Regions from separate parts of the Microbacterium sp. OR21 genome, predicted to be linked through region 1. Evidence: predicted binding sites of a transcription regulator. Region 1 holds the regulator's gene; the other holds the start of a gene.
The links. Region 1 encodes HspR, which represses chaperone genes until heat shock. Its sites were predicted from a motif close to AAGTTGAGTCNNNNNGACTCAACTT; they were not measured.
Positions count from the first base shown of each region.

Region 2: the regulator HspR is predicted to act here: its motif matches at 12,722-12,746, upstream of V2S04_RS03295 (ATP-dependent Clp protease ATP-binding subunit).

Region 1 covers NZ_JAZEXJ010000001.1:301,613-317,493, reverse strand. The annotation lists gene V2S04_RS01510 (ATP-binding cassette domain-containing protein) at 1-882, shown strand, start outside; gene V2S04_RS01505 (ABC transporter permease) at 879-1,943, shown strand; gene V2S04_RS01500 (class II histone deacetylase) at 1,953-3,074, shown strand; gene V2S04_RS01495 (ABC transporter substrate-binding protein) at 3,103-4,830, shown strand; gene V2S04_RS01490 (SDR family NAD(P)-dependent oxidoreductase) at 4,836-5,651, shown strand; gene V2S04_RS01485 (hypothetical protein) at 5,668-6,606, shown strand; gene V2S04_RS01480 (heat shock protein transcriptional repressor HspR) at 6,639-7,100, opposite strand; gene V2S04_RS01475 (DnaJ C-terminal domain-containing protein) at 7,103-8,086, opposite strand; gene V2S04_RS01470 (nucleotide exchange factor GrpE) at 8,100-8,738, opposite strand; gene dnaK (molecular chaperone DnaK) at 8,741-10,600, opposite strand; gene V2S04_RS01460 (sirohydrochlorin chelatase) at 10,791-11,477, shown strand; gene V2S04_RS01455 (nitrite/sulfite reductase) at 11,615-13,336, shown strand; gene V2S04_RS01450 (phosphoadenylyl-sulfate reductase) at 13,333-14,073, shown strand; gene cysD (sulfate adenylyltransferase subunit CysD) at 14,070-14,987, shown strand; gene V2S04_RS01440 (sulfate adenylyltransferase subunit 1) at 14,987-15,881, shown strand, end outside.
Region 2 covers NZ_JAZEXJ010000001.1:671,118-686,998, forward strand. The annotation lists gene V2S04_RS03205 (purine-cytosine permease family protein) at 1-317, opposite strand, end outside; gene V2S04_RS03210 (ArsR/SmtB family transcription factor) at 366-713, opposite strand; gene V2S04_RS03215 (arsenate reductase ArsC) at 969-1,376, shown strand; gene V2S04_RS03220 (M18 family aminopeptidase) at 1,399-2,691, opposite strand; gene V2S04_RS03225 (DUF222 domain-containing protein) at 2,831-4,273, shown strand; gene V2S04_RS03230 (YidC/Oxa1 family membrane protein insertase) at 4,291-5,031, opposite strand; gene V2S04_RS03235 (DUF6412 domain-containing protein) at 5,103-5,387, opposite strand; gene V2S04_RS03240 (FHA domain-containing protein) at 5,500-6,066, opposite strand; gene V2S04_RS03245 (CBS domain-containing protein) at 6,132-6,545, opposite strand; gene V2S04_RS03250 (hypothetical protein) at 6,796-7,101, opposite strand; gene V2S04_RS03255 (ATP-dependent DNA ligase) at 7,171-7,494, shown strand; gene V2S04_RS03260 (hypothetical protein) at 7,759-8,061, opposite strand; gene V2S04_RS03265 (SDR family oxidoreductase) at 8,268-9,152, shown strand; gene V2S04_RS03270 (hypothetical protein) at 9,149-9,463, shown strand; gene V2S04_RS03275 (NAD(P)H-dependent flavin oxidoreductase) at 9,497-10,537, shown strand; gene purU (formyltetrahydrofolate deformylase) at 10,553-11,404, opposite strand; gene V2S04_RS03285 (glutaminase) at 11,480-11,941, shown strand; gene V2S04_RS03290 (glutamine amidotransferase-related protein) at 11,944-12,660, opposite strand; gene V2S04_RS03295 (ATP-dependent Clp protease ATP-binding subunit) at 12,761-15,310, shown strand; gene V2S04_RS03300 (LysR substrate-binding domain-containing protein) at 15,354-15,881, opposite strand, start outside.

The DNA.
Region 1 (15,881 bases):
CTCGACGTCTGCGAGCGCATCGTCATCCTGCGCGCGGGCCGGGTGCAGGAGGACGGCCGGGCCGCCCTCTACGACGGCGCGGCACTGGCCCGAGCGCTCGCACCGGAGCTCGCCGACGATGCCGGCACGGCCCGGCGGAACTCGTCGCCGGCGAGGACGACGCTCGAACTGAGCGGCACCTTCACCGGGGTGACGGTCGGCGAGGGCGAGGTGCTCGGCCTGTTCGGCATGGCAGCCGGTCGCCAGTTCGAGATCCTCGAGAGCCTGTTCGGCCTGCACGGGCGCTACCGTTTCACCCTCGACGGCACCGAGATCGCGGTGGCCTCGCCGTCCGCGGCGGTGGCCCGCGGCGTGCATCTCGTACCCGGAGACCGCGAGCGCGACGGCCTCATCACCGGCCAGCGGGCGATCGACAGCGTGTTCCTCCCGTGGTACTCCCGGATGCGCGGTCGAGGCGCCTGGATCGGCGGGCGCACCGGCGAGGCCGAGTACGCGGCCGCGCGAGCGGACTTCCAGGTGGTCGGACCGGGCGGCACCGCGCCGATCGACGAGTTCAGCGGAGGCAATCGCCAGAAGCACCTCATCGCCCGCTGGGCGTCTGTGCGCCGCCCGCGACTGCTGCTGCTCGCCCAGCCTACCCAGGGGGTCGACGTGGGCGCCCGCAAGGACATCGCGCGCGCAGTGCACGCCATCGCCCAGCAGGGCACGACGGTTCTCGTCGCCTCATCCGAATCCGATGAGATCGACCTCCTCTGCGATCGTGCGGTCGTGATCGCAGACACCCACTTCACCACGATCGAACGCGGTGAGGACTTCAGCGGCGCTCTTCTCGCCTCGCTGCTGGGCCTCGCCGAGAGACAAGCGAAAGGCACGGCCTCATGAAGCGACTCACCCCGAAGCGATGGGACCTGAAGGCCGAGCTCGCCAAGAACGGCGTGTTCATCGCCCTGATCCTGCTCATCGTGTTCTTCTCCTCCGTCAACCGGAACTTCCTGTCCGTGAACAACGGGCTCAACATCCTGCAGCAGGTCGCAGAACTCGGACTCATCGCCATTCCCCTCGCGATGCTGCTGATCGCGGGCGTCGTCGACCTGTCCGTCGGCTCGATCGCCTCCGCATCTGCCGTCATCGCCGGCCTCACCATGGCACAGACGGGCTCCATGCCGATAGGACTGCTCGCCGGACTCGGCTTCGGTCTCATCGCCGGCGCGATCAACGGCGTGCTCGTGGCGTATCTCGGCTTCAACCCGATCGTGATCACCCTCGGGTTCCTCAGCGTCTGGGGCGGGCTCGCGATGCTGCTCAGCGGCGGACGAACCATCCCGCGGGCGGACCTGCCCGAGGCCTTCCGCACACTCGGCTCGCTGGCGATCGGCCCGGTGCCGTTCCGCCTCCTCCTGCTCCTCGTCGTCGCCCTGCTCGGGTGGTACCTGCTGTCGCGCCATCGCGTCGGACGCGCGATCTACGCCATCGGCGGCAACCCGCGGGCCGCCCACATGATGGGCCTCGATGTCGTGCGCACCCGCTTCGGCCTGTACGTCGCGATCGGCTTGCTCTCGGCCGTCGCCGGCATCATGCTGGGCGCGAAGATGCAGTCGATCAGCCCCGCGCTGGGTGTGAGCATGGAGATGAACGCGCTGACGGTCGTGCTGCTGGGCGGCATCGCGTTCGCGGGCGGCGCCGGTCGCTTCAGCGGAGTGATCGCCGGCCTGCTGTTCTACGGCGTGCTCCGCAACGGTCTCGTGTTCATGCAGGCCTCGCCGTTCCTGCAGACTGTCATCGTCGGCCTGACCCTGGTGCTGGCCGTGTCGCTGGACGAATCCATCCAGAAGATCGTCAAGCGCGCCTGGGCACGCCGAGGCCGCCAGGCGCTCGCGTCTCTCGATGCCGAGGCCGACAACGGGGCATCCGAGCTGAACCGACCCGAACCGACACGAGCGTAGGAGGCAGAAGTGAGCGTGAAGAGAACCGGCTGGATCTGGCACGAGTCGTTCAACTGGCACAACACCGGCAACGGCTCCGGCTTCTTTGCCCCCGGCGGGCATGTGCAGCCGGGGCAGTCGTTCGATCATCCCGCCACGAAGGGGCGCTTCGCCTCGCTCGTGCAGGCGAGCGGGTACGACGAGCAGCTCATCGCGCTGCGCCCGTCGACCGCGACCGACGACGAGATCCTGCGCGTGCACACGCAGGAGTACCTGGATCGCGTCGAGGCGCTGAACGCGACCGGGGGCGATGCCGGCGAATCGGCGGTGTTCGGCCCGCGAGGCGTGCCCATCGCACGCCTCGCAGCGGGCGCCGCGGTCCGTGCCGTGCGCGCCGTGCTCTCGGGCGAGGTCGACAACGCGTACGCGCTCGTGCGGCCCGCAGGCCACCATGCCGAACCGGATCGGGGGCGCGGATACTGCATCTTCGCCAACACATCGATCGCCGCCCGGGTCGCCCAGAGCGAATTCGGTGTCGAGCGCATCGCGATCGTCGACTGGGACGTGCACCACGGCAACGGAACCCAGGCCGCCTTCTGGGACGACCCGTCTGTGCTCACGATCTCCCTGCACCAGGAGCAGCTCTACCCGGTCGATTCGGGCTTCCGCAGCGAGAACGGCGGGCCCGGCGCCGAGGGCACCTCGATCAACATACCCCTGCCTGCAGGCACTGGCGATGAGGGATACCTGACCGCGCTCCGGCAGGTCGTGATCCCCGCGCTCGATCGGTTCCGTCCCGACTTCATCATCGTCGGAAGCGGCATGGATGCGTCCGCGACCGACCCGCTGGGGCGCATGGTGGTCACGAGCGAAGGCTTCCGCGCGCTCTCCCGCGAGATGGTCCGGGCCGCCGAACGCCTCACCGCTGGACGGATCGTGTTCTCCCATGAGGGCGGGTACTCTGCCGAGTACGTGCCGTTCTGCGGCATGGCGGTGCTCGAAGAGCTGAGCGGTATTCCGTCGGGCGTCGAGGACCCGTATCTCGTCTTCATGCGCTCGTATCCGCAGCTGGCGATCCAGCCGTGGCAGCGCGAGGCCATCGAGGCCGCCGCAGCGCTTGTGGAGCGCGTGCCGGCTCCGGTCCCCGCGTAGCCGCATCACGGGATCGGAAGGAGGTCGGATGCAGGCGGGGACCGAGCACGAGTTCGTCGTGGAGTACTCCGGCGACGTCAGAGTGCTGCGCGGAGAGCGTCCGCCCGGAAAGCTGATCGCGTACTCGCGCGCCTTCCTGCTGATGAACCGGCGAGCGCTGCAGTTCTACTTCGTGAAGGGCTCGCGCTGGCAGTCGGTCTCGCTCGAGCGCACCCGGGTCGGCGCGAGGGGCGCCGAGCGTGCAGTGGTCAGCATCTCGGCCGCCGAGTTCCCCAGCGGCATCACGAAGCGCGAGATCCAGATCATCACGCTCATCGCGGCGGGCCTGGGCAATCAGCAGATCGCCGACCGCTTCGGCACGAGCCCGCGCACGGTGTCGACCCAGGTCGAACGGATCATGCGCAAGCTCGGCATCCGGAATCGCGCGGGCCTGGCGGCGATCGCGGTCGACGGATCGCTCATCGCGCTGCCCATCCAGGGCAGCGTGCAGGATCTCGTCGCGGTCGGGGCCATCGCCATCGAAGCGCTTGCGGAGTCGCTCGACCACGGCACCGACCCGATCGTCGTCGGGGTTCCGGCCCAGTCCTCGGCGACACGCCCCATCCGGATCGGAACGATCGCCGGGCTGCAGGGGTACTCGCTCGGCGACGCCGTGGAGCACCTGTGCGGCGTGGACCTGGCCGTCCAAACGATCAACGCCGCGGGCGGCGTGCTCGGCCGTCAGCTGCAGAGCGTGACCGCGAGCGCCGATCTCAGTGATGCGCACACGGTCCGCAAGGCGATGGGGCAGCTCGTCGATGCCGGAGTCGACGCGATCGCCTGCAGCTATGTCAGCGCCGAGAACAGGTTCCTCCTCGACATGGCGGCCGACTTCGGCCGCCCCTTCCTGCACCTGGACACTTATCAGAAGCATGCGCAGCTGGTCACCGATGATCCCTTCCGGTACGGCATCGTGTTCCAGACCTGCCCGTCGGAGCACACGTACTCGCTCGCGTTCACTCGGTTCCTGCGCGATCTCAGCGCCGAGCGGGCGATGGAGAGAGTCGATCGGGTGCTGGGCGTCGTCGAGATGGACGTGCCGAGCGCCACGGTCGCCGACGAAGGCGTGCTCGCCGCCGCCGAGGCGCACGGCTGGGATGCGCGGCTGCGCCGTCGCGTGCCGGTCGAGAGCGTCGACTGGCAGCAGGAGGTGGCCGGCATCATCGCCGCCGGCATCTCGCTGCTGCTCGTCTCGCACTTCTCACTCGACGAGGTGATCGCCCTGCAGCGCGAGCTCGTGCGCACGGGATACACCGGGCTGACCTATCACGTGTACACCGCCTCGCAGCCGGGCTTCCTGCAGGAGCTCGGCGCGCATGCCGACGGGGTGATCTGGAGTTCGTCGACGACCCTGACCGAGTCGGCGATGTCTCAGCGCTTCCGCCGCGACTACGCCCTGCGCTACGGCACCGAGCCCGGCCCCGCGCAGGCGAGCGCCGCCTTCGATCAGGTGCAGCTGCTGGCGTGGAGCTGGCGGCAGGCCGGCGAGCTCGACCCCGAGGAGGCGGCGAAGGTCCTCCGCAGCACCATGTACCGCGGTCTCAACGGCACCTACTTCTTCGGCGGGCATACGCAGACGCCCCTCAGCTATCCCGAAGAGACCAACGACCCGACGCTCGGGCTGCCGCTCCTGACCTCGCAGATCCACGCCGGTCGGTCGGTGGTACTCAGCCCCGACCTGTTCGGCTCGATGAAGAACTGCCGCCTGCCGTGGTGACGGCGATGCGCACGGACGGACGGAGAAGCGACTCATCCGACGAGGGGCTTGACGCGTCGCGCCCGGTGGCCGTCGTCACCGGCGCCGCAGCCGGAATCGGGCTGGCGATCGCCGAGCGGCTGCTGGCCGACGGCTTCGCCGTGGGTGTGTTCGACAGGGACGCGGCGCTGAAGACGCGCTTCGCAGCGGCCGAAGCGGCGGGTCGCGCCACGGTCGTCGTTGGCGACGTGACGGATGCCGCCGACCGTGCGCGACTGATCGAGGCGGTCGCCGCGGCGCACGGGGTCGTCGACGTCCTGGTCAACAACGCGGGCATCGGCGGGTTCGGCGAGCGGATCGGGTCTCTGGATCTCGCCCACCTGCGCACGACGCTCGAGATCAACACCGTCTCGGTCGCCGCCTTCGTGCAGCTCGCGCTTCCTCACCTGCAGCGCTCGGAGCGCGCCCGCATCGTGAACATCGGCTCGCTGTTCGCCGACGACCCGGCGGAGGGCGGCACCGACTACACGCTGAGCAAGGGGGCGATCCACGCGCTCACCCGCATCCTCGCCATCGAGCTGGGGCCGGCCGGCATCACCTGCAATTCCATCGCACCGGGCTACATCCTCACCGAGATGCACCGTGCCGAAGTCGCGTTGCAGGCGAGCCGCCTGGGGATCGCGGTCGAGGAGCGCTTCACCCAGCTGCGCGCGCAGGTCCCGCTACGCCGTCACGGCACGGCGGAGGACATCGCCGGCGCGGTGAGCTGGCTCGCCTCCACGGACAGCGCGTACGTGACCGGAGTCCGGATCGCGGTGAATGGCGGAGTCAGTTTCGCCTAGGTTCTTCGCTGTGTGAATGCAGCCGTCATCGTCCACCGCTCCCTCCTACTGGGCGGTGCAAGCGGTCACGGCGATCGCGTGGACGACCCGGGAGGATCCCGACGTACTGGCGCTGGTCGGCGCGCACTTCGGAATGGCCTTCGAGGCCGCGGACGCGGGCGCGCTCGGCCGCGCGATCACGCCCGCTGATCCGCAGCTCATCGGCGAGGCATTCGAGCTCGGTGTCTGGGCCACGAAGGACGGCATCGCGGTGTGGCGGGCCGGCGAGGAATCCGCGGCGGCATTCATGCGACGCGGACGCGCCACGATCGCCACGTGGAGCACACGGTGGATACTGGTGGATCCCAGTAAGCCCGGTCAGACCGCTGACGGTTCGACTCTGGCGGCCAGACTCAACGAGATGACCGCGCCAGAGAACGATACGGCGCCGTGGATCGCGCGCTTCCGCGTCGCGCGGTCGCGAGCGCCCGAGCTGCGTGCGCTATTTCGCCGGACGCCGCGTCCCGAGGTCCTGGATGAGCTGATGAGCATCCTCGACATGCCGCGCGAGTGGCTCCGCGTGCTGTCGGATGCCCCAGGCACGGAGCAGCTCGAGCGGATCGAGCCGCGCACGGCGCGTGAGATGCTCAGCGCAGGTGTGAACCAGGCGCTGGCCGATGCGGACTGGCGGCAGACGGTAACCGACGCGAAGCCCGCACCCTCGACCTTCCGCTCCCGGCACCCCAGGGCGTGGCTCGCGATCTCGGCCGCCGGCATCATCGCACTGGCCGCCTTCGGAATCGTTGGCATCCTGGACGACCGGGCGACCGCGTTCATTCCCGCGGCTGTGGGTCTCGCGTGGGTGGTCAGCCTGATCGTCGACGGCTCGTTCTCCCGCGTTCGGCGATCCGCCCCTCACAGCGCATCGGCCCATCGCGAAGACCCATCCGCGGATCTCGATCCCGACCCGGCGTGACCGAGCTGCCCCTCACCCCGAGGACGACGGACTCAGCCGGCGCGCTCGGGCGACGCGGTGTCGTCTTCGCCCGCTTCGCCCGATGCCGCCCGCGGCCGCCACAGCACCACCTCGGTGGAGCGGCGGATGCGGCGCGTGGTTCCCACGGTGAACACCTGGCCGGATGCCCCGGCGGCGAACACGCGCACGCCGGGACGGTTCTCGCGCTCGGCACGCAGCGAGCCCTCCAGCTCGGTGACGCGGCGGCGCAGCATCCGCACCTCGTCCTCCAGATCGAGCAGGCGGGCGATGGCCGGCAGGCTCATCCCCTCGCTCGAGAGCTGGGCGACCTCGCGGAGCTGCTCGATGTCGCGCATCGAGTAGCGCCGCGAGCCGCCGCGGGTGCGACCGGGCACCACCAGGCCGATGCGGTCGTACTGCCGCAGGGTCTGAGGGTGCATCCCGGCCAGCTCCGCGGCGACCGCGATCGCGAAGACGGGCGAATCGACATCCATGGTCAGGCCTTCGCCTTGGCCATCAGCTCTGCCCGCGGGTTCTCCTTGGAGCCGAGCTCCTGGAAGCGCTCGAGCGCCTCCCTGGCGGCGTTGTCGAGGTGCGAGGGCACCACGACCTGGAGCTCGGCGAGCAGGTCGCCGGTGCCCTTCGAGCTCTTCACGCCGCGCCCCTTGACGCGCAGCACGCGCCCGGACGGGGTGCCTGGAGCGACGCGGAGCTTGACCACGTCGCCGCCGAGTGTGGGCACCTCGATGGTCGCACCGAGCGTCGCCTCGGTGAACGTCACCGGCACCGTGAGTCGCAGATTCAGTCCATCGCGGGTGAAGACCGGATGCGGGCGCACCTTCACCTGCACGACGATGTCACCCGGCTCGCCTCCGTCCGGCGACGGGCGCCCGCGGCCGCGCAGACGGATCTTCTGCCCGTCCTTCACGCCCGCGGGCACCTTCACCTTGAACGGCTTGCCGTCGCCGGCCTGCAGGGTGATCGTGTCGCCCTGCACCGCCGTGACGAAGTCGAGGGTGGTGGTGGCGGTCAGATCGGCGCCCTTCTGCGGGCCGCCGAATCCGCGGTACCCGCCGGCAGGCTGGCCGAAGCGGCCGGAGCCGAACGACCCGCCGCCCTGCGAGAACATCGAGAAGATGTCGTCGAAGTCGGGCTGACCGCCCCGACCGCCCTGCCCGAACCGGCTGAAGACGTCTTCGAAGCCGCCTGCACCGCCGGCGCCGGGCGCCGTGAAGCGCGCACCCGACCCCATGGCGCGGATCTCGTCGTACTCGCGACGCTGCTCGGCGTCGCTGAGCACGCTGTACGCCTCGCTGATCTCCTTGAACTTCGCCTCGGCCGCCGCATCACCCTGGTTGGAGTCGGGGTGATACTTGCGGGCGAGCTTGCGATACGTCTTCTTGAGATCGGCATCGGAGACGTCCTTCGAGACGCCCAGCGTCTTGTAGAAGTCCTTGTCGAACCAGTCCTGGCTAGCCATCGATCACCTGCTCCTACTCGGCCGGAACGGCGACGACCACCTTGGCCGGACGCAGTTCGACTTCGCCGAGACGGTAGCCCACCTCGACGACCTCGAGGATCGTGGAGGAGGTGGCACCGGGGGTCGGCTGCTGGAAGATCGCCTCGTGCTGCTGCGGGTCGAACTCGTCGCCCGGCGCACCGTAGGCGACCACGCCCAGGCGGTCGACCACGGCGCGCACCTTGTCGGCGATCACCGCGAACGCCGAGCCCTCGGCGAGGTCGCCGTGCTGCTGCGCGCGGTCGAGGTCGTCGAGCACGGGCAGCAGGCCCTTCGCGGCCTCGCCTTTGGCGCGCGCGATCTCGACGTGTCGCTGCTCCTCGGTGCGCCGACGGTAGTTGGCGTACTCGGCGGTCAGCCGCTTGAGGTCGGTGAGCAGCGCGTGCTCCGCGTCGATGATGCCCGCGTCGGAGCCGTCCTCGCTGGCCGCCTCGTCGATCTGGTCGGCGTTCAGGATGTCGTCGACCGTGAGGTCGTCGTCCGAGCCCTCGGCCGCGGCGGCGTCGGCGGAGTCGGGGTTGTCAGGAACGTCCTGGTTCTGCGGCGCGGGGCCGGATGCCTGAGCATCCGACCCCTCCGGAACCTCGTTCTCGTCGAAGTTCTTGTCCGTCATGATTACTTCTTCTCGTCCTCGTCGTCCACGACCTCGGCGTCGACCACGTCCTCGTCGGAAGCGGCGTCGGCCGGAGCCTCGTCACCATCCGGGGCGCCGGCTGCGGCATCCGCCTGGGACTGGGCGTAGATCGCCTCGCCCAGCTTCGTCTGCGACTCGTTCAGCTTGTCGAACGCGGTCTTGACCGCCTCGTCGTCATCCCCGGCGAGAGCCGTCTTGAGAGCGTCGACGTCGCCCTGCACCGAGGTCTTGACGTCCTCGGGGAGCTTGTCCTCGTTCTCCTTGATGAGCTTCTCGATCGAGTACGAGAGGGTCTCGGCCTGGTTGCGCACCTCGGCCGCCTCGCGGCGCTTCTTGTCCTCGGAGGCGTGTTCCTCGGCCTCGCGCACCATGCGGTCGATGTCCTCCTTCGACAGCGACGAGCCGCCGGTGATGGTCATCGACTGCTCCTTGCCGGTGCCCTTGTCCTTGGCGGACACGTGCACGATGCCGTTGGCGTCGATGTCGAAGGTGACCTCGATCTGCGGGATCCCACGGGGGGCCGGGGCGATGCCCGTCAGCTCGAAGGTGCCGAGCGGCTTGTTGTCGCGGGTGAACTCGCGCTCACCCTGGAAGACCTGGATCGCGACCGACGGCTGGTTGTCGTCGGCGGTGGTGAAGGTCTCGCTGCGCTTGGTCGGGATCGCGGTATTGCGGTCGATGAGCTTGGTCATCATGCCGCCCTTGGTCTCGATGCCGAGGCTCAGCGGGGTGACGTCGATGAGGAGGACGTCCTTGCGCTCGCCCTTGAGGACGCCGGCCTGCAGGGCGGCGCCGACGGCGACGACCTCGTCCGGGTTCACGCCCTTGTTGGCGTCCTTGCCGGTCTCGCGCTTGACGAGGTCGGCGACGGCGGGCATGCGGGTCGAACCGCCGACCAGCACGATGTGGTCGATGTCGGCCACCTTGATGTTCGCCTCGCGGATGACGTCCTCGAAGGGCTTCTTGGTGCGGTCGAGGAGGTCCTTGGTGAGGTCCTCGAACTTCGCGCGGGTCAGGGTCTCGCTCAGCGAGACCGGACCGGAGTCGGTCAGCGACAGGTACGGCAGGTTGATCGAGGTGCTCGTCGACGAGGAGAGCTCCTTCTTGGCCTGCTCGGCGGCCTCCTTGAGGCGCTGCAGGGCGATCTTGTCGCCCGCGACGTCGACGCCGGTGGTCTCCTTGAACTGCTTGATCAGGTAGTCCACGACGCGCTGGTCCCAGTCGTCGCCGCCGAGGCGGTTGTCACCGGCGGTGGCGCGCACCTGGATGGTCGAGAAGTCGTCATCCTTGCCCACCTCGAGCAGGGAGACGTCGAAGGTTCCGCCACCGAGGTCGAAGACGAGGATGAGCTCGTCCTCCTTGCCCTTGTCGAGCCCGTAGGCGAGAGCTGCCGCGGTGGGCTCGTTGATGATGCGCAGCACGTTGAGGCCTGCGATCTCACCGGCCTCCTTCGTGGCCTGACGCTCGGCGTCATTGAAGTAGGCGGGAACGGTGATGACCGCGTCGGTCACCGTGTCGCCGAGGTACGACTCGGCGTCGCGCTTGAGCTTCTGGAGGATGCGCGCGGAGATCTCCTGCGGCGTCCACTTCTTGCCGTCGACGTCGAACGACCAGTCGGTGCCCATGTGGCGCTTGACCGACGAGATGGTGCGGTCGACGTTGGTGACGGCCTGGCGCTTGGCCGTCTCGCCGACGAGCACCTCGCCGTCCTTGGTGAACGCGACCACCGACGGGGTGGTGCGGAAGCCCTCGGCGTTGGCGATGACCTTGGGCTCGCCGCCCTCGAGGACGCTGACGACGGAGTTGGTGGTTCCGAGGTCGATACCGACAGCACGTGCCATGTGTTTCTCCTTATTCGGGTTGAGAGTCTGGGGCGACCCGGGATGAAACCTGAGCCGTGATGACTCAAGTGTAAACCCGCATCCGGACGCTGTCAAACAAAGTTGATATGAGTCGACTCAGGTTCGGGTCGGTGACCTTGTTTGACGCTCGTCCCGACACGCGGGCGGCAGCCGACCTATAGTCGCTCGCATGACCCGCCCCGCCCTGCTCGCCGTCTCGCACGGCACGTCCGACGCCGACGGCGCCCGTTCGATCGCCGCCCTCGTCGCCCGGGTGGCGAACCGCCTTCCGGACGTCGACGTGCGCGAGGCCTTCGTCGACGTGCAGCAGCCCGACGCCCCGAGCGCGCTGGCCGGCATCGACGGGCCGGTGGTGATCGTGCCGCTGCTGCTCTCCCAGGGGTTCCACGTGCATCACGACCTGCACGGCATGGCCGCCGAGCGCGCCGACGCCGTGGTCACCGACCCGCTGGGCCCCGACGCGCTGCTCGCCGATGTCCTGGCGACGCGGCTCGACGCGATCGGGCATCCGGACTCCCCCGTCGTGCTCGCCGTCGCGGGCTCACGCGACGAGCGCTCGGTGCCGGATGCCGAGGGCATGGCCGCCCTGCTGCGCGACCGCATCGGCCGCCGGATCGACCTCGCGTACCTCGCGGCACGGCATCCGGATCTGCCGACGGCGCTGGCTGCCGCGCCGGATGCCGTCGTCGCCACCTACCTGCTCGGGCGCGGATACTTCTTCGATCTCGCGGTTCGCCACGCAGGCGAGCACCCGATCACCCCGCCGCTGCTCGACGATCTGCTGGCTGACCGGGGCATCCCCGACGCACTCGTCGACCTCGTCGTCGCGCGGTACGAGACAGCACATTCCAGCTGAGCACGCCACCCCTCGGGCGTCATGTTTCACGTCACATGACGCCGTGTTTCCCCCGTGGTCTTTCCGTGTCACGGAAGGTTTCCGGCTCGGATCTCAGTACGTACCTTGATCCCCAGCCAGTCAACCGAGGGGGCGAGATGACCATCCAGCAGCCGACCACGATCCGCGGAGCGCGCACCCGCACGAGTCGCACACCGACCAAGCCGCACGGCCAATGGGCGCTCGACGGCACCGAGCCGCTGAACGGCAACGAGGAGTTCAAGCTCGCCGACAACGGGCTCAACGTGCGCGAGCGCATCGAGACGATCTACGCCGAGGGCGGCTTCGCGAGCATCGATCCGACCGACCTGCACGGGCGCTTCCGCTGGTGGGGCCTGTACACACAGCGCAAGCCGGGCATCGACGGTGGGCGCACCGCCCAGCTCGAGCCGCACGAGCTCGAGGACGAGTACTTCATGATGCGCGTGCGGATCGACGGCGGTCAGCTCACCACCGAGCAGCTGCGCGTGATCGGCGAGATCTCCACCGAGTTCGCGCGCGACACCGCCGACATCACCGACCGGCAGAACGTGCAGCTGCACTGGGTCGAGGTGCAGGACGTGCCCGAGATCTGGCGCCGCCTCGAGGCGGTCGGCCTCAGCACCACCGAGGCGTGCGGCGACGTGCCGCGTGTGATCCTCGGCTCGCCCGTCGCGGGCATCGCCGCCGACGAGCTCATCGATCCCACCCCGCAGATCCGCGAGATCGCCGACCGGTTCCTCGGCGATGAGACCCTGTCGAACCTGCCCCGCAAGTACAAGACCGCGATCACCGGGCATCCGGGCCAGGACGTCGTGCACGAGATCAACGACTGCGCGTTCGTCGCGGTCGAGCACCCCGAGCTGGGCATCGGCTACGACCTGTGGGTCGGCGGCGCGCTGTCGGTCGTGCCCCGGCTCGGCGAGCGCCTCGGCGTCTTCGTGCCGCCCGAGCGCGTCGCCGAGGTGTGGCACGGGGTCACGCAGATCTTCCGCGACTACGGCTACCGGCGCCTGCGCAACAAGGCGCGGCTGAAGTTCCTGCTCGCCGACTGGGGCACCGAGAAGTTCCGGGCGGTGCTCGAGAACGAGTACCTCGAATCCCCGCTGCCCGACGGCCCCGCCGCACCCAAGCCGAACAGCCTGGGCGACCACGTCGGCATCCACCGGCAGAAGGACGGCCGGTTCTTCGTCGGCGCCGCCCCGCTCGTCGGCCGCGTCTCGGGCAGCACCCTGACCGCACTGGCCGACCTCGCCGAGGCCCATGGATCGCAGCGCGTGCGCACCACCCCGCACCAGAAGCTCCTCGTGCTCGACATCGACGAGAGCCGCGTCGAGAGTCTCGTCGCCGGCCTCGACGCCCTCGGCCTGTCGGCGCGCCCGAGCCTGTTCCGCGGCGGCACGATCGCGTGCACCGGCATCGAGTTCTGCAAGCTCGCGATCGTCGAGACCAAGGTCAACGCGGCCCGCGCGATCGAGCAGCTGGAGGAGCGCCTGGGCGCACTCGAGCCCGCGATCGGGCGGCCGATCACGCTGCACGTGAACGGATGCCCGAACTCGTGCGCGCGCATCCAGACCGCCGACATCGGGCTGAAGGGTCAGCTCGTGCTCATCGACGGGCAGCAGGTGCCCGGCTACCAGGTGCATCTCGGCGGCGGACTCGCGAACGTCGACCGTGAGGAGGCCGGGCTCGGTCGTACCGTGCGCGGGCTGAAGGTGCCTGCCGACGGCATCGCCGACTACGCCGAGCGCGTCATCCGCCGCTACCTCGCCGATCGCGACGGCGCCGACGAGACCTTCGCACAGTGGGCGCACCGGGCGGATGACGAGGCCCTGCAATGAGCACTCCCGTCACGATCGGCTCCACCCGACGCTCGGCGGCCGAGCTCGAGGCACTCGCCGAGCGCGGCAACCGCGAGCTGCGCAGCCGACAGCCCGAGGAGGCGAGCCCCGCCGAGGTGGTCGCGTGGGTGGCGGCGAACTTCGCCGTCCCGCAGGCCGCCGTCGCCTGCTCGATGGCCGATGCCGCCCTGCCGCACCTGGTGGCCGAGGGCCTTCCCGGTGTCGACGTGCTGTTCCTCGACACCGGGTACCACTTCGCCGAGACGACGTTCACCCGCAACGAGGTCGCTTCGCGGCTCGACGTGAACGTCGTCGACGTGAAGCCCGCGCAGAGCGTGCGGGAGCAGGATGCCGAGTTCGGCGCCGACCTGTTCGCCCGGGACCCCGGGCTGTGCTGCGCGCGGCGCAAGGTCGAGCCGCTGCAGCGGGCGCTGGGCGGGTACGAGGTGTGGTTCACCGGAGTGCGCCGCGACGAGGCGCCCACCCGCGCCGAGACGGAGCTGGTGGTGTGGGACGCGCGCAACGGGCTCGTGAAGGTGAACCCCGTCGCGGCGTGGAGCTTCGACGACCTCATCGACTACGCCACCGTGCACGAGGTGCCGGTGAACCCCCTGATCGCGACCGGGTACCCGTCGATCGGATGCGCGCCATGCACCCGGCCGGTCGCCCCCGGCGAAGACCCCCGATCCGGCCGCTGGGCCGGACTGACGAAGACAGAATGCGGGCTGCACGTATGAGCACTGTTGCCGATCCCACCACCACCCTGAGCACGCTCGACCTGCTCGAGGCGGAGGGCATCCACATCATCCGCGAGGTCGTCGCGGAGTTCGAGCGCCCCGTGCTGCTGTTCTCGGGCGGCAAGGACTCGGTCGTGGTGCTGCACCTCGCCGCGAAGGCGTTCGCGCCGGGGCGGGTGCCCTTCCCCGTGCTGCACGTCGACACGGGCCACAACTTCCCCGAGGTCATCCGGTTCCGCGATGAGACGGTCGCGCGGCTCGGCATCGATCTCGAGGTCGCCCGCGTGCAGGACTACATCGACGACGGCCGGCTCGCGGAGCGCCCCGACGGCACGCGCAACCCGCTGCAGACCCAGCCGCTGCTCGACGCGATCGCGGCCGGTCGCCACGACGCCGTCTTCGGCGGCGCCCGCCGCGACGAGGACAAGGCGCGGGCGAAGGAGCGCATCATCTCGCTGCGCGACGAGTTCGGGCAATGGGATCCGCGCAACCAGCGCCCCGAGCTGTGGAGCCTGTACAACGGGCGGCACCTGCCGGGGCAGCACGTGCGCGCCTTCCCCATCTCGAACTGGACCGAGCTCGACATCTGGCGCTACATCGAGCGCGAGGACATCGCGCTGCCGCCGCTGTACTACGCCCACGAGCGCGAGGTCTTCCGACGCTCGGGCATGTGGTGGGCGGTCGGCGAGTTCTCGCAGCCGCGCGACGACGAACAGGTGGTGCGCCGCACCGTGCGCTACCGCACCGTCGGAGACATGAGCTGCACCGGCGCGGTGGAGTCGGATGCCGCGGACACGGCCGCCATCGTCGACGAGGTCGCCCGCACCACCCTCACCGAGCGCGGTGCGACCAGGGCCGATGACCGCATCAGCGAGGCCGCCATGGAGGACCGCAAGAAGGACGGATACTTCTGATGAGCACGACACTCTTCCGGTTCGCGACCGCGGGTTCGGTCGACGACGGCAAGTCCACCCTGGTGGGCCGGCTGCTGCACGACGCGAAGGCGATCCTCGCCGACCAGCTCGATCAGGTCGCCGCGACCTCCCGGGCCCGCGGCTTCGCGCACGGCGCGTTCGACTTCGCGCTGCTCACCGACGGCCTGCGCGCCGAGCGCGAGCAGGGCATCACCATCGACGTCGCATACCGCTACTTCGCGACCGACCGGCGCAGCTTCATCCTCGCGGACTGCCCCGGTCACGTGCAGTACACCCGCAACATGGTCACCGGTGCCGCCACGGCCGACGCCGTGGTGGTGCTGGTGGATGCCCGCAAGGGCGTCGTCGAGCAGACCAGGCGTCACCTCGCCGTGGCGTCGCTGCTGCGGGTGCCGCACGTGATCGTCGCGGTGAACAAGATCGACCTCACCGGCTTCGACGAGCAGGCCTATGTCGACATCGAGCTCGAGGCGCTGCGCGCGGCGGACGAACTGGGCATCGGTGCGGTGCGGGTGCTGCCCGTCTCGGCCCTCGAGGGCGACAACATCGTCGACCGGTCGGAGCGCACCCCGTGGTACCGCGGCGAGACGCTCTTCGAGCTGCTCGAGACGCTGCCCGTGCGCGCCGACGTCGATGAGCCGCTGCGCCTGCCGGTGCAGCTCGTGCTGCGCCCGCAGGGCGGTCTCTCGCCCGAGATCCCGGCCGACGAGGCCGAGCGGCTGCGTGACTTCCGCGGCTTCGCCGGTCGCATCGCCGCGGGCGCCGTCTCGGTCGGCGATCGCGTGCAGGTGCTGCCCTCGGGCCGCGCGACCGAGGTCACCGGCGTGCACGTCGCAGGTGCCGACATCGGCACGGCCGCGGTGCGCCAGTCGG
Region 2 (15,881 bases), 370 kb from region 1:
CCGGGCACCTTCTGTCCGTGCACCCCGAAGGCGGCGCGCGAGAGCACCATGGTCGGCGCCGAGCCCCGCTTGCCGGCGATCGCGATGAGCCCGCACAGCAGGAACGAGACCACGATGCCGACGATCGAGACGAGCGTCGCCTGCCAGAACGAGATGCCGAAGCCGAGCACGAACGACCCGTACGACATCCCGAACACCGAGACGTTGGCGGCGAACCAGGGCCAGAACAGGTCGCGAGGCCTCGCGGTGCGCTGCGACTCGGGGATGATCTCGATGCCCGCTCGCTCGATGAGTGCGGGCGACGTGATGTCGGTCATGCCCTCATCCTGGCACCGCGGCCGCCGTCGCGGGCGAAAGCGCGGCGCTCAGCGGCCGAGCAGCTGCGTGACGGCGTCGATGGCTCCGTCGGCGAGCCGGAAGTACGCCCAGGTGCCCCGTTTCTCACGCTCGAGGAATCCCGCCGAGACCAGCACCCGGAGATGGTGGGAGACCGTCGGCTGACTCAGGCCAAGAGGTTCGGTCAGATCGCACACGCAGGCCTCGCCGTCGGCGTGGGCGGCGATCATCGAGATCAGACGGAGGCGGGCGGGGTCGGCGAGAGCCTTGAGTGAGGATGCCAGCGATTCTGCGTTCTCGACCGAAATCGGCACGCGGGTGAGCGGCGCGCAGCAGGAGCGAAGGTCGCGCAGCGGGATCAGCTCTGAGGTGGGCACGAATCGATTGTGAACGAGATATTGACGAACGTCAATATGTGCGCGACGATGGGCAATGCCAGATATTGATGATCATCGATGAAAGGAGGCGCGAGATGGACGACTGCTGCGAGATCCTCGATGACGGAACCTGCGTCGCGGAGTGCTGCTGACGCGCTCTCTCGATGCGTCGCCGCGGGCTCGCCGTCTTGGCGGGTTCGCGGCGACCGTCACGTAGGCTGACCCCGCAACCCCTTCACCCGCTCAGGAGCTCCTATGCCGGACAGCGAGACCACACCCTCCGTCCTCTTCGTCTGCGTGCACAACGCGGGGCGGTCGCAGATGGCCGCCGGATTCCTGCGCGACATCGCCGGCGACCGCATCGAGGTGCGCTCCGCCGGATCGATGCCGGCGGATCAGATCAACCCGATCGCCGTCGAGGCGATGGGCGAACTCGGGATCGACATCACGGCTGAGCAGCCCAAGGTGCTCACGACCGAGGCCGTGCGGGCGTCGGACGTCGTGATCACGATGGGCTGCGGCGACGCCTGCCCGTTCTTCCCCGGCAAGCGCTACGAGGACTGGAAGCTCGACGACCCGGCCGGGCAGGGCATCGACGCGGTGCGCCCGATCCGCGACGAGATCCGCTCGCGCATAGAGAAGCTGGTCGCCGAACTCCTCTGAGCGGCAGCCGGACTCTCCGTACTCAGCCGGCGAAGAATGCCCGCGCGACGCGCGACAGGTCGTAGAGGTCGCTCACGCCGGCGAGTTCACGGGCGGAGTGCATCGACAGGATCGGGATGCCCACATCGACCGTCCTGATGCCGAGACGTGTCGCCGTGATCGGGCCGATCGTCGACCCGCACGGGACAGTGTTGTTCGACACGAACTCCTGCGAGCGCACACCCGCCGCCTCGCACCACGTCGCCCACGCCGCAGCGCCCACCGCGTCGGTGGCGTAGCGCTGGTTGGCGTTGATCTTCAGGATCGGGCCGGAGCCGAGCACGGGCTGCACGATCGGGTCGTGCCGGTGCGCGTAGTTCGGGTGCACCGAGTGGCCGACGTCGCTCGACAGGTGCCACGACGCGGCGAACGCGCGGCGCTGCTCGGTGGCATCCGCGCCGAGAGAGGCGTACACCCGCACCAGTACGTCTTCGAGGAAGGGGCCGGCGGCGCCCGAGCGCGACTCGGAGCCGAGCTCCTCATGATCGAAGGCGGCAAGGACCGGGATCGCGGTCTGCGGCCCGGTCGACGCGGCCGTCGCCTCGATCAGCGCGACCACTCCGGCGTGCACCGAAGCAAGGTCGTCCAGGCGGCCCGACGCGAAGAACGCGCCGTCCTTGCCGAAGACGGCGCCGCGCGCGGCATCCGCCACCACCGCATCGAAGCCGCGGATGTCGGCCGCGTCGACCCCCGCGGATGCCGCGAGCTCGGCGAGGATGTCGGCGGACTCGGCGTCGCCGAGGCCCCACACCGGCTGCGTGCCGGTCTGCTTGTCGAGCGCGAGACCGTCGTTCACGCCGCGGTCGAGATGGATCGCGAGCTGCGGCAGGCGAAGGAGCGGTCCGGTCGCGGCCAGCACGACGCGACCGTCGGCGAGGGCGAGGCGCCCGGCTAGGCGCAGCTCGCGGTCGAGCCACGAGTTCAGCAGCGGTCCGCCGTACACCTCGACAGCGGCCTGCAGCCATCCGCGCGAACCGGTGGTCGGCTTCGGCTTGAGCTTGAAGCCGGGGGAGTCGGTGTGCGCGCCGAGCACGTTCACGGGCGTCGTGGGCACGGCATCCGTCGGCACGGCCCATGCGATCGCCGCGCCGTCGCGGACGACGACGAAGCGTCCGCCGGCCTGAGCCGGCCATTCCGCGGTCTCATCGAGGCGAGTGAATCCGGCCGCTTCGAGTCGTCGGGCGACCTCTTCGGCGGCGTGATAGCTCGACGGCGAGGCGGCGACGAAGTCGGCCAGATCGGCGGCATGCGTGTGGGCTGCGGAGACGGCGGGCATGGTCACGAGCCTAATCGGCCCGCCCTGATCCGGCGTCGCCGGGAGACATCGGGCCGGTCCTGCCGCCCACGACGAAAGCAATCCTGACCTGGGGAGAAAGGGGCCGCGCAATGTCGGTGGCCCCCTGTTGAATGAAGGTATGAACAGCATCGCCGCAGTGCTCGGAGAGGTCGCCGAAGACCTCGCCGCACTGCTCGGCGACGTCGTCGGCGCCGATGCGATCCCCGGTCTCTCCGACGACCAGATCATGGCCGCGCTGCAGGCGGCAGGCGAGGTCCAGCGTCGTCTCGATGCCGTGGTGATCGAGACGGTCGCCGAGCTCGAGGCGCGTTCCCTGGGTCTTCGCGACGAGCGTCTGACGACTCGAGAGGGGTGCCGCAATGCCAACGAGCTGCTGCAGCGGGTGCTCGGCGTTGATGCGAGAGACGCGGCTCGCACCATCAAGGTGTCGGCCGCGGTTCGCCGGCGCACCGACGTGACCTCGGGTGCACCACTTCCCGCGCGGTGGCCGGCGCTGCGCGACGCGATGCTCGATGGCCGGATCGGCGTCGGCGGGATGCTGGCGGCCACGGGCCCGGTCGAACAGGCCGGCCCCCGGATCACCGACGTCGATCGCCTGCGGGCGGATTCCGAGCTCGCGGCGCACGCAGGCGGCGACCCGGCGGATGGGTTCGGCCCGCCCGCGACTCCGGAGGATCTCGGCATCCTCTCGCGTGCGATCGTCACTTTCCTCGATCCCGACGGCGCCGAGCCCGCCCGCGATCGGGCGATGCGCGAGCGGGCGGTCACGCTCGGCACGACGCGCGACGGCGTCGTGCCGATCCGCGGGGCGCTGCTGCCCGAGGTCGCCGGCCAGCTGCAGCGGCTGTTCGACGCGTACCTCTCGCCGCGGGTCGACGGCCCTCCGCTTCCGGGTGTGCATTTCGCCCCCAGCGATGGCGAGTTCGACACCGACGAGTTCGACACCGAGTGGGAGGGGCTCGTTCCACTCGACTCCCGCACCCGGGCGCAGAAGCAGCACGACACGCTCGCCGCCGTGCTCGGCATCGCCGCCCGGCACGATGATGTGCCGATGCTGGGCGGTGCCGCCCCGACGCTCGTGGTCTCGGTCACGGCCGAAGACCTTTCGAGGGGCTCGGGCTGGGCGCACGTCGACGGCGTCGATGAGCCGGTGTCGCTCAGCGTGGCGAACCACACCGCATGCGGTGGCGGGGTGCAGCGCGTGCTCTTCGACGAGAACGGCCGCATCATCGGCATCGGCGTCAGCGACCGCATCTTCACCGCCCACCAGCGTCGGGCGATCGCCCTCCGCGATCGGGAGTGCGTGATTCCCGGATGCCATGTTCCTGCCACCTGGTGCGAAGTGCACCACGTTCGCGAGCACGCCCGCGGGGGACCTACGCACACCGACAACGGCGTCACGCTCTGCTGGTTCCATCACCACACCATCGACTCCAGCGAATGGGACATCCGCATGATCGATGGCGTGCCCGAGATCCGCGGCCCCGCCTGGTGGGACCGGGAACGCGACTGGCGCCGACCCCGGGCGGTGTCACGAGCGCTGGCACCGCCCGGCCGATGAGAGCGCGGACCGTGCCGTCAGGCGGCCGGCAGCGGATAGCGCCGTCGCAGCACCCACCGCTGCGCGAGCGTCCAGGTGACGGTGATCACGAGGTAGAGAGCCGCGGCCAGCGGCACGAACAACGCGAAGACCGCGGTCAGGTAGTGCAGGGCGTTCATCGTGCCCAGCATGCCCGGAGTGGCCAGAGGCCCCTCCGCCGGAACCTGAGGGCGGAACACGCGGCGGGTGATGTCGGCGACGACCACGATCAGCACGAGCACCACCGCCCACACGACGGCGGTCTGCACGTCCAGGCCGGCGCCGATCGCCGCGAGCAGGGAGTCGCCGAGGCGAGCGCCGAACAGGTCGTGCGCGAGCAGCATGTTCGGATGCCCGGCGATCTCGGGGCGCAGGAACAGGGTGTACAGGACGCCGACGACTGCAGCCTGCACGATAAGCGGAAGGCAGCCGGCCAGCGGCGACGCCTGCTCGTTGCGGTACAGCGCCATCGTCTCGCGCTGCAAGCGCTCGCGGTCTCTGCCATGGCGCTGCTGGAGGGCGCGCAGGCGCGGAGCGAGGCGAGCGCGCATCTGCTCGGCTCTGGCCTGGGACACACCGACGGGGATGAGCGCCGCGCGCACCCCGACGGTCACCAGCATCACCGCCAGCGCGGCAGAGACCGAACCCGCGACGGGTTCGAGGGCGGTCGAGAGGGAGAGCAGGGCGGAGTATGTGGAGTCGAGAAGAAGGGTCAGCGGAGGGAGGGCGAAGAGGTCCATGAACGTCCGTTCGCAGAGAGGATGGGTGTCGGCCGGCAGCCACGGACCCGACCCTCGAGTGAGAGGACGGATCAGGTGGCGGGCACGACTCCCGGCGCTCGCGGACGCGGGTGCCCGTCGGCATCCGGATCGCTCTGTGCGACCAGCGCCGACACGCTGATCGCGCGCCGCGGGTGCGGCGTCGAGCGGATGCCGAAACGGGGCATCAGCACGGCGAGGACGATCACGAGCACGGTCGTCGCGACGAGGACGGCGGCGATGCCGAGCATCCCGCCGGCGGCGAGCCCATCGGGAAGGGGCACGGCGCCGAGCGCCACGAGCAGCGTTCGCAGCATCATCCCGATCGCGTCGATCATCGCCCCTCCTTCCCGCCCGACGTTATCACTGGCACCGCGCGCGGACACGCGCGCGGACACACGAAGGGCGAGAGGGCAGTCGCCCCCTCGCCCTTCGCACCCTCCGGGGGTCTCAGCCGTCCTTGACCTCGAGATCGCCGTGCTGCCGGTCGCTTTCACCGGCGGCGTCCTCGGGACGGGCGGGCTGCGGCGGCTGGTCGTCGAGCTCGCCTCCCTCGCGGCCACCGAACGGACGACCGTGGTCGGCGAACTCCGCTCGGCCGAACACGAGCGTCCAGCCGGCCACCGTGAAACGGGCGCCCGTGCGCAGGATCTCACTGCGATCACCCGATCCGCCGGTCTCGGCCGGCGTCGGATTCGCGTTCATCTCGCCGGCGCCGTGCAGGGTCAGCACGTACTCGTCGCGCTCGTCGTGCAGGATCGTGGCGTGCACGGCGTCTGCACCGGGGATCACCAGCGAGCAGTCGGCACCCGAGCCGATCGTCACGCGCTCGTCGCGCAGCGCGAAGACCGTGCGGTCCTCCTCGGGGCTGGTGATGCGCAGGTGCGGGTCGCCCGCGCCCCGCTCGGCGTGGGTCGTCGTGGGCTGCTCGCCATCGGCCTTTCGGATCTGCTCGACCTTGTCGTCGATCGGCGGGGCGCTGCTGGCCGGGGTCGTGCCGTCGGTCTGCTCGGACATGGGTCCTCCTCTGTGAACGTGGTCAGGGTGGTCGAGGGTGTGGTGGATCTCCGCGGGCGGGCGGGTCATCGAGAGATGACCTCCACGGTCTCGCCGGTGGTGGACGGCTCCAGATGACGGGCGATGTCAGCCTGGCTGATCATGCCGACCAGGCGGTGCTCCTCGAGCACGGGCACGCGACGGATGCGGTGCTCGCGCATCAGGGCGAGCACGCGGTCGATGTCGTCATCGGGGGAGACCATCACCGGAACTCCGTTGGCGAGACGGCCGGCGTTCGTCGTCTCGGGGTTGAGGCCTGTGGCGACCGCCTTCACGACGATGTCGCGATCGGTCAGCATCCCCTTCAGGCGTCCGTCCTCACCGCAGATCGGAAGCGCACCGACGTCCAGTTCCCGCATCCTCTCGGCGGCTATCGAGAGTGAATCGTTCTCGCCGATGCACTGCGCGTTGGGTGTCATGATGTCTCGCGTCCGGGTCATCGTCCCGTTCCTCTCCCGCTGCCGTCTTCACCTGTCTCGATCCGCTTGTCTCGACGGTAGACAGCGGCTGCTCCGTGCTGAATGGGGTTGACAGGTCGAGCACTGCCCGCCAAGCCCGTTCCCCTCGGTGCGCTTCGCCGCGAGCATCCGGAGTGGGGATGGCTCCTGCGCCAGCGCGGGTCGTCGGAGTCGAAGCCCACCGGATTGCCGCACACCGTGTCGGCGCAGGAATCGGAGTGACGGCCCGACCTCAGTCCTCGAGATCCTCGGGCAGGAGGCACAGGCCGCCGGTGCTGCTGGCGGAGTTCGCCAGCGCCGTGATCCACTCGGTGCTCAGCGGCGGCGTCTCCGGTTCGTCGAAGACGAACCGCAGCGGGATGGACGGGTGCAGCCAGATCGTGGAGCGGCCGGTCGGGTCGAGATGCGGATGCTGCCACGACAGAGTGAACGACTCGTTGCGTCGCAGCTTCATCGCGATGACGACCTTCAGGTGAGCGAGCGCGCGGTCCTCGATCTCGATGGGATCGGGGCTGGCGCCGTAGAAGAGCATGCCCATCTGACTAAGCTATCCCCAGGCCGTCGGCAGATGCCAGAGCTGGTCCGGATGTCTGAGAGGTGCGTTTCCTTGGGAAAGTTCGTTTATGAGGGCTCGGTCAAGACCGAGATCGAGGACCGCGCCCTGACCCACCTGCAACTGGTCATGACGGCGAAGCTGCGCCGTGGTGAGCCGTTCCCGTTCAGCTGGCGCGAGGACGCGAGCGTCGGCGGCGGGCGCACGACGGTGTGGGTGCAGCCGAGCAGCTCGCTCGTGTTCAAGTACTTCGGCAGCCGCCAGCCCGCGATCAACCGCGCCTGGATCGAGGCTCTCGCCTACACCGCGAACACGCCCTCGGGCCTGCACATGGTGCCCGAGCCGCCGGACGACCCGAACGCCGGCCTCGAGGGCTGATCGCTCGCGGTCAGCACACGGCTGACAGCCCGGTCAACCCCGTTCGCCCGGTCAACCCCGTTCGCCCGGTCGACCGCGCTTCTGCGCGACATCGCGCACGCCGAGCGCATCGGCTTCGACGAGGCGATGCGCTCCGATCACCTCGCGCCGTGGCTGAACTCGCAGGGGGAGTCCGCGCACGCGTGGTCGAGGCTCGGTGCCGCCCTGGCACGCACCCGCTTCCCGATCGGCGTGGTCACCGCGCCCGGGCAGCGCTACCTGACGTCAGCGCTGCTCGTGCACGTCGCCGGAAGGCGCTTCGGTGCGCAGGTCGTCGGGTGCGTCGCCGGAGTGCTGGCGTCCGTCGCCCTCGGCCAGGTCGCCCTGACCGTCCTCGCCGAGTTCCGCCTCGAGCGGGTCGTCGCCCTGGGAGTCGGGCTGCAGGTCGGGCCGGCCCGCGACCGCCGCGTCGGCGGCGGGTACGTCGTGACGGTGCGTGCGCAGGTGCTCGGAGGGGTCGGGGTTCGCGGTGTTCGTGGAATTCTCCGAGGTGGCAGCGTCCGCTGTGCTCATGTACTCGTTGCTCATGGCTTCGTCCTTTCGTCGTGATACCAGCGTGGTCGACCCGACCGCCCGCGGCACGCCCCTTGACAGGGTGCCGCTGGGGTCACCCTCGCGCGTGCGCTCGCCGTGACGAACTGTCAACCCCCTGGTCGGCGGCGTCGCGGCGGGGGAGAGTGGGCACACTGGCACCCGTGCCGGCACTCCCCATCGAAACTGCAGAGAGGCGCACGATGAGCGACACCACCCCAGATCCTCGCCACCAGCACCACGACGACAGCTTCCCGGGTCAGCAGCAGACCCAGCCCGGCCTCACCGGTGAGACCGCACCCGAGCCCGACCACGGAGAGTCGAGCTACCAGGGACACGACAGGCTCGCCGGGCGCCGTGCACTCATCACCGGTGGCGACTCCGGCATCGGCCGGGCCGTCGCGATCGCCTTCGCTCGGGAAGGGGCGGATGTCGCCATCGTGCACATGCCGGAGGAGCAGCAGGATGCCGATGACACCGTGGCTCAGATCACCGACGCGGGCCGACAGGGGCTCAGCATCGCGGGCGATCTGCGCGACGAGCAGTTCGCCGAAGAAGCAGTCACCCGCGCCCGGGAGGCTCTGGGCGGCCTCGACATCCTGGTGCTGAACGCTGCTTATCAGCACGACATCGACGGCTTCGAGAATCTGCAGACCGACGAGATGCGCCGGGTGTTCGACACGAACATCCTCGGCACGCTGTTCACCGCGCGGGCGGCGTATCCGCACCTCGAAGACGGCGCCAGCATCATCGTCACCGCTTCGATTCAGGCCTACCAGCCCTCGCCGGGCCTGATCGACTACGCCATGACGAAGGCGGCCCAGGTCGCTTTCGTCAAGGCACTGGCATCGGAGGCGGGGGAGCGCGGCATCCGCGTCAACGCCGTCGCACCGGGGCCCATCTGGACCCCACTCATCCCGGCCACCGGCTGGGATGACACGAAGGTCGAGCAGTTCGGCAGCGACACTCCGCTGGGCAGGGCCGGTCAGCCGGCCGAGCTCGCCGGAGCGTACGTGTACCTGGCCGCAGCCGAGTCTTCGTACACCTCGGGCACGGTGCTCGCGGTGACAGGAGGTAAGGCGCTGTGACTGTCATGATCGACGACCCCATACCAGCCACCCCGCACGGGGACTGGGAACTCACGCCGCTGGGCAGGGACAGCTGGCGCATCTGCGACCCGGCGCGGCGCCAGGCGGACGCCGACTGCCTGATCGCCTACGTCGACCGCTCGCCGACCGGCGTGCTCGACGTGCTGTGGCTGCGAACGCCCTGCCCGCGCACCACGCGGTTCCGCGGCTTCCGTCAGCTCTTCGAGGCACTCGACCTCGCGGTCGCCAACGCGTCGAACAGGGCGCAGAAGCCCTCGCCGATCCCCGGACGGCCACCGCTCCGCGGATGAAACACGCCCGGATGCGGGGCGTAGCCTCAGAGCATGACTGATCTGCGCGACCTGCTCGGCATCCGGCATCCTGTCGTCCTCGCGCCGTTCGGTGGTCTCTCGTCAGTCGACCTGACCGCCGCGGTGAGCGAGGCGGGCGGGCTCGGCTCGTACGGGCTGTACGGCTACGACGGCTCACGCATCCGCGACACGGCGGCAGCGCTGCGAGCAGCGACCGACGCTCCGTTCGCTCTGAACATCTGGCTGCCGACGGGTGACGAGGTCACACCCGGCGGCGACCACGAGAGGTACGCGGCAGCCCTCTCCGACTTCTTCGACGAAGTGGGCATCGAGCCTCCGGCGCGCCCGGACCGGTATCTGCCGAGCCTGGAGGAACAGCTCGACGCGATCTGGCAGGCGGCGCCGGCCGCGATCAGCGTGGTCTTCGGGGTGCCGTCGGAGGAGCTGGTCGACGAGGCGCACCGCCGCGGCATCCGGGTCATCGGCACCGCGACGACGGTCGCCGAGGCGCGTGCCCTCGAGGCCGGCGGTGTGGACGCCGTCGTCGCCACCGGCATGGAAGCCGCCGGTCACCGAGTGTCGTTCCTGCGCCCCGCGGAGCAGTCGCTGGTCGGGCTCTTCTCTCTGCTGCCGCAGGTGGCGGATGCTGTGCACGTGCCGGTCATCGCCGCCGGCGGCATCGCCGATCGGCGCGGCGTCGCGGCAGCGTTCGCGCTCGGAGCGTCGGGGGTGCAGGTAGGCACGTCGTTCCTCGCCACTGCCGAGTCGGCTGCCAACGACGCGCATCGCACAGCCATCCGCTCGACCGCGGCTGATGAGAGCGTGCTCACCCGTGCGATGAGCGGACGCCTGTCCCGCGGGGCGTCGACTCGTGCGGTCCGCGAGATCGAGGCATCCGGAGCCATCGCCCCGTTCCCCGCGCAGAACTGGCTGACCGGTCGCTTCCGCGCCGTCGCCGGTGAGCGCGGCATGGGCGACCTGCAGTCGCTGTGGCTGGGACAGTCGGCGCCGCTCGCCCGTGGCCGCACCGCGGCGGAGGTGTTCGCCGAGCTGGTGGCGGGGATTCCTGCTTGAGCGCGCCGCTCGTCGTCAGAGGATGACGGTGGAGCGGCCGTGCACGATCACGCGGTCCTCGGCGTGCCACTTCACCGCCCGTGCGAGCACGTAGCGCTCGACGTCGGCGCCGCGCCGCTGCAGCTCGGCGGCCGATTCGGCGTGCGTGACCCGCGTGACGTCCTGCTCGATGATCGGGCCCTCGTCGAGATCGGCGGTCGCGTAATGCGCGGTCGCGCCGATCAGCTTCACCCCGCGGTCCTTCGCCCGCGCGTACGGGTTCGCGCCGATGAACGCCGGCAGGAATGAGTGGTGGATGTTGATCACCGGGGCGCCCAGACGCTCGATGAACTCATCGGTGAGGATCTGCATGTACCGGGCGAGCACGACCAGGTCGACGTTGCCCTGCAGCAGCTCGAGCTGCCGCGCCTCCATCGCGGCCTTGTCGCCGGAGGGGATGTGCATGAACGGCACCCCGAACGAGCGCACCGACTCGGCGAGGTCGGGGTGGTTCGAGATGACCATCGTCACGTCGATGTCGAGCTCACCGCGCTGGGTGCGCCACAGCAGCTCCATCAGGCAGTGATCGTACTTCGACACGAAGATCGCGACGCGCTTGCGCTTCGAGGTGTCGTGCAGCGACCACTCCATGCCGAAGCGGTCGGCGACCTCGGCGATCGACGCCTCGAGCTCGGGCCGCTTCGCGGCGAGGCCGTCGAGGTGGATGACCGTGCGCTGGAAGAACCGGCCGCCCTCCTCGTCGGTGGAGTGCTGGTCGAGGGAGATGATGTTCGCGCCGTGCGACGCCAGCACTCCGGCGACGGCGGCGACGATGCCGGGCTGGTCGTCGCAGGCGATGAGAAGGCGTGCGGTGTCGGTCTGCGGCATGGATGCTCCTGAGCTGGGGTGTCAGTCGATTCTGCCCGCATCCTGGCGGCGGCGCCCAATCGTTACCCTGGTCGGATGGGTGCGACTGAGGATCTGCTGCGTGATGCACGTGCGCGGCTGTCGACCGTGCCGCGCGAGGCGCTCGGCCGCGAGCGCACCTCGCGGTGGCGCGCCGACCGCATCGTGCGGGCAGGTGCCGCCTGGCATCTCGGCGTGCTGCTGCTCACCGACGACGGCGTGCTGTCGACGGCGGAGATCGTTCGCGCTGCCGAAGAGGTGCGTCGCGGGTACACGGCCGAGTCGGCGCGCGCGCGAGCCGAACGGCGGGCGCAGGCGCGGCGGGGAGGCTTCGCGGAGGGCGAGGTGGTGCACGTCGGATGGCAGGAGCTCGACGTCGCGGCGGTGGACGCCGGTGGGGCATCCGGCCCGCTCGCTCTGGTCGACGGGCTGCCGAGCGTGCGCTGGTCGCCGGGCGGTGCGCTCGTGCCGCTGCGCGGCTATCTCGACGAGCGCATCGCGCTCGCGCTCGGCTCCTGAGCTCAGCCGCCGATCAGGCGCGGGAAGCGGGCGAGCAGGTCGTCTCCGTCGACGGATGCCGAGAGCACCGCGCGCTCGGTCGCGTCGTACTCGCGAGGGTCGAAGTATCCGGATGCCCGATACACGGCCATCCGGTCGGCGAAGTCCTGCGGTGAGGCCTCGGGGTGGAACTGCGTGGCGTACAGCCGCTCGCCGGCGCGGTACGCCTGCACGGTGCAGGCCTGGTTCGTGGCGAGCAGCACCGCGCCGGGCGGCGTCTCTGCCGCGGACTCCTTGTGCGCGGTGAACACCGACAGGCTCGGCGCGCTGGGCCCGAACAGCCGATCCTCCGCGCCGGGCTCGGTGAGGTGCACGGCCGTCGCGCTCGCCTGCTCGGGCTGTGCGGTGTGCACCCGCCCGCCCAGCATCCGCGTCACCACGCCGATGCCGTAGCAGGTGAACAGGGCCGTCGCCTGGCCGTCGAGCGCGCGCGCTGCGATGCGCTCGAGGTCGTGCTCGACCGCGCGCTGGTGCTCGCCCTTCTCGGCATCCGTGACGTTGAACGGCGACCCGCCGATCACGAAGCCCTCGTACTGCTCCCACTCCGCCGTCTCGAGCGACGCGTGCAGCAGGTCGATGCGGTCGAGCATGCCCAGCCCGAGTCCGCGCCGGAATGAGCGATGCTCGGCGTCGGCCGCGCTGCGCTCGGGGCGGACGCACACGTACAGCACGGAAGACATGGGCCGAGTCTATTGGGCCGGTTTGACGACGGTCGGGAATATCGATCATCATCGAATGTTGAAGTTGATAGAAGTGCGCTCAACTTTGAGAGGAAAGGTAATGCCCAACGACTTCAATGACGCGGGTCCGGGATCTTTCGACGAGTTCCTGGCCCGTTATCTCGCGGGTGAACGCAACCGGCAGGCCCGTTCGATCGACCTCGCCCGGTTCCTCACCGCGCGCACGCAGCAGATCCTGCAGCGTGCCGGCCGGTTCGCGCTCGAGCGCGGGCAGACCGACCTCGACTCGCTGCACGTGCTGCGGGTGATCGTGGAGGACGACACGGTGGCGCAGGCCATCCGCCACATCGGCGTCGACCCGCAGGTCATCGTGGCGGCCGTCGACGCGGGTCTGCCCGTGCCCGCAGAGCCGGCGGCCCTGAGTGCTGCGACCATCACGCCGAGCGCCAGCCGTGCGCTGTTCCACTCGTACCAGGTGGCTCGCTCGTCGGGCGCGACCTACATCGACCCCGAGCACCTGTTCTTCGCGCTCGTTCTGGGGCAGGACGTGCCGGCCGGTCAGATCCTCGCACGCGCCGGCGTCACCCCGGAGGCCCTCACACAGAGCCTGCGCGAGCCAGTCGCCGCAGGCGTCGACACCGAGGAGGCGCCCGCCGAACAGGCATCCGCCACCCCCATGCTCGACCAATACGGGCTCGACCTCACGGCGCGCGCTCGCGCCGGCGAACTCGATCCCGTGATCGGCCGCGCCGACGAGATCGAGCAGACCATCGAGATCCTCAGCCGCCGCACGAAGAACAACCCTGTGCTGATCGGCGAGGCCGGCGTCGGCAAGACCGCGATCGTCGAGGGACTCGCCCGCGCGATCGTCGAGAACACCGTGCCCGCACAGCTCGCCGACCGCCGGGTGATCGCGCTCGACCTGCCCGCGATGCTCTCGGGCACCCGCTACCGCGGCGACTTCGAAGAGCGACTGACGAAGACGATGGACGAGATCGCCGCGCACAAGGGCGAGATCATCGTCTTCATCGACGAGGTGCACACCGTCGTCGGCGCCGGTGGATCCGGTGACGGCGGCATGGACGCGGGCAACATCCTCAAGCCGCGCCTGGCCCGCGGCGACCTGCACCTCGTCGGCGCCACCACACTCGGCGAGTACCGGCGCATCGAGAAGGATCCTGCGCTCGAGCGCCGCTTCCAGCCCGTGAAGGTGACCGAGCCCTCGATCGACGACGCCGTGCTGATCCTCGAGGGGCTGCTGCCCGCCTATCAGCAGCACCACAGCGTGACCTACACCGGCGACGCCGTGCGTGCTGCGGTGGAGCTCAGCGCGCGCTACCTGCCCGACAGGGTGCTGCCCGATAAGGCGATCGACCTGATCGACCAGGCGGGCGCGCGGCTGAGGCTGCGCCTGGGCGTCGTGCCCGACATCGACAAGCTCTTCGCCGAGCTCGCCGAGCTCGAATCGCGGAAGAACGCGGCGGTGGCCGCGGAGCACTACGAGGAGGCCTCGCGCATCCGCGACGAGATCGCCGCCGTGCAGAGCCGGATCGACGCCGCGGGCACACCTGCGGCGACCACGCCGGCCACCGAGGCCGTCGTCGACGAGTCGCAGATCGCCGCCGTGGTGTCCAGGGCCACCGGGATCCCGGTGAGCCGCCTCACCGAGAGCGAGCGCGAGCGGCTCGGCAACCTCGAGGCTGATCTGCACGCCCGAGTGATCGGCCAGGACGACGCGGTCACCGCGGTGGCCCGAGCCGTGCGACGCAGCCGCACGGGAATGGGCGATGCCCGCAGGCCCGTCGGATCCTTCCTCTTCCTCGGCCCGACCGGTGTGGGCAAGACGGAGCTGGCCAAGGCTCTCGCCGACCGCCTCTTCGATGACGAGAACGCCGTGATCCGCTTCGACATGAGCGAGTTCGGCGAGCGGCACACCGTGTCGCGCCTGCTCGGGGCTCCTCCGGGCTACGTGGGTTACGACGAGGCCGGTCAGCTCACCGAGCGGGTGCGCCGCAACCCCTACTCGATCGTGCTGTTCGACGAGATCGAGAAGGCCCACCCCGACGTGTTCAACCTGCTGCTGCAGGTGCTCGACGACGGACGCCTCACCGACGGGCAGGGGCGCACGGTCGACTTCCGCAACACGGTGATCGTGATGACCTCGAACATCGGCTCGGAGTTCCTGGCCTCGCGCACAGGAGCCCTCGGTTTCGTGGCCTCGCAGGACGCGTCGGCCAACGGCTTCGCCTCGCTCGACGACCTCCGAGCCCGGGTGATGGGCAGGCTGCGTGAGGCGATGCGGCCCGAGTTCCTGAACCGCATCGACGAGATCGTGCTGTTCCAGAAGCTCGGACGCGACGAGCTGGGCCGGATCGTACGGCTCATGCTGCGGGCCACCGCCCAGCGCCTGACGGCTCGCGATGTCTCGCTCGACGTCACCGACGCCGCGGTCGAATGGCTCGGCGAGCACGGGTACGAGCCGGAGTACGGTGCGCGGCCGCTGCGCCGTCTCATCCAGCGAGAGGTCGACGACCGCGTCGCAGACCTGTTCGTGACGGGAGAGCTCGTCGACGGCGGTCGGGTGCGGGTTGACGTCTCAGGCGATGCCCTGGCCGTCACCGCTGAGATGTCTCATCGAGCGGCGGCCTGACCAGCTCACGACGGTGACCTCCGCCCTCTCCGGAGGGCGGAGGTCACCGTGAGGAGTTCGCGGTGCGTCCGCGCACGATGCCGACGAACGTCTCGACGTCGGGAGTCGTCTTCTCACGCGGCCAGGCGAGCGCGACGGTCGACGTGCGTCCGCCGAGCAGCGGCCGGTAGTCGGCGTCCTTGCGCTGGTGCAGCCGAGCGAGCGACATCGGCACGACCAGGATGCCGACGCCCGAGGCCACCGTCGCGACCGCGTCGGCGGTGGTGGCGATGGTCGGGAACTCCGGCGCCCGGGTGGGCAGGTCGAGCGGGCCGAGCACGTCGTCGGCGGGCGTGATCAGCACCTGGTCTGCGAGGTCGTCGGCGGTGAGCCGATCGGTCGCCATGAGGAACGAGTCGGCGGATGCCACGACCACAGGCACCTCGTCGTAGAGCGGGATCACGTGCAGGTCGTCGCGGTCGTCGAGCGGCAGGCGCACGAGCGCCGCGTCGAGTCCGTCGAGGGCCGGGCGCTGGCCGGCGACCGAGATGGGCACGAGCTCGATGTCGACGTGCGGCATCCGCTCCTTCCA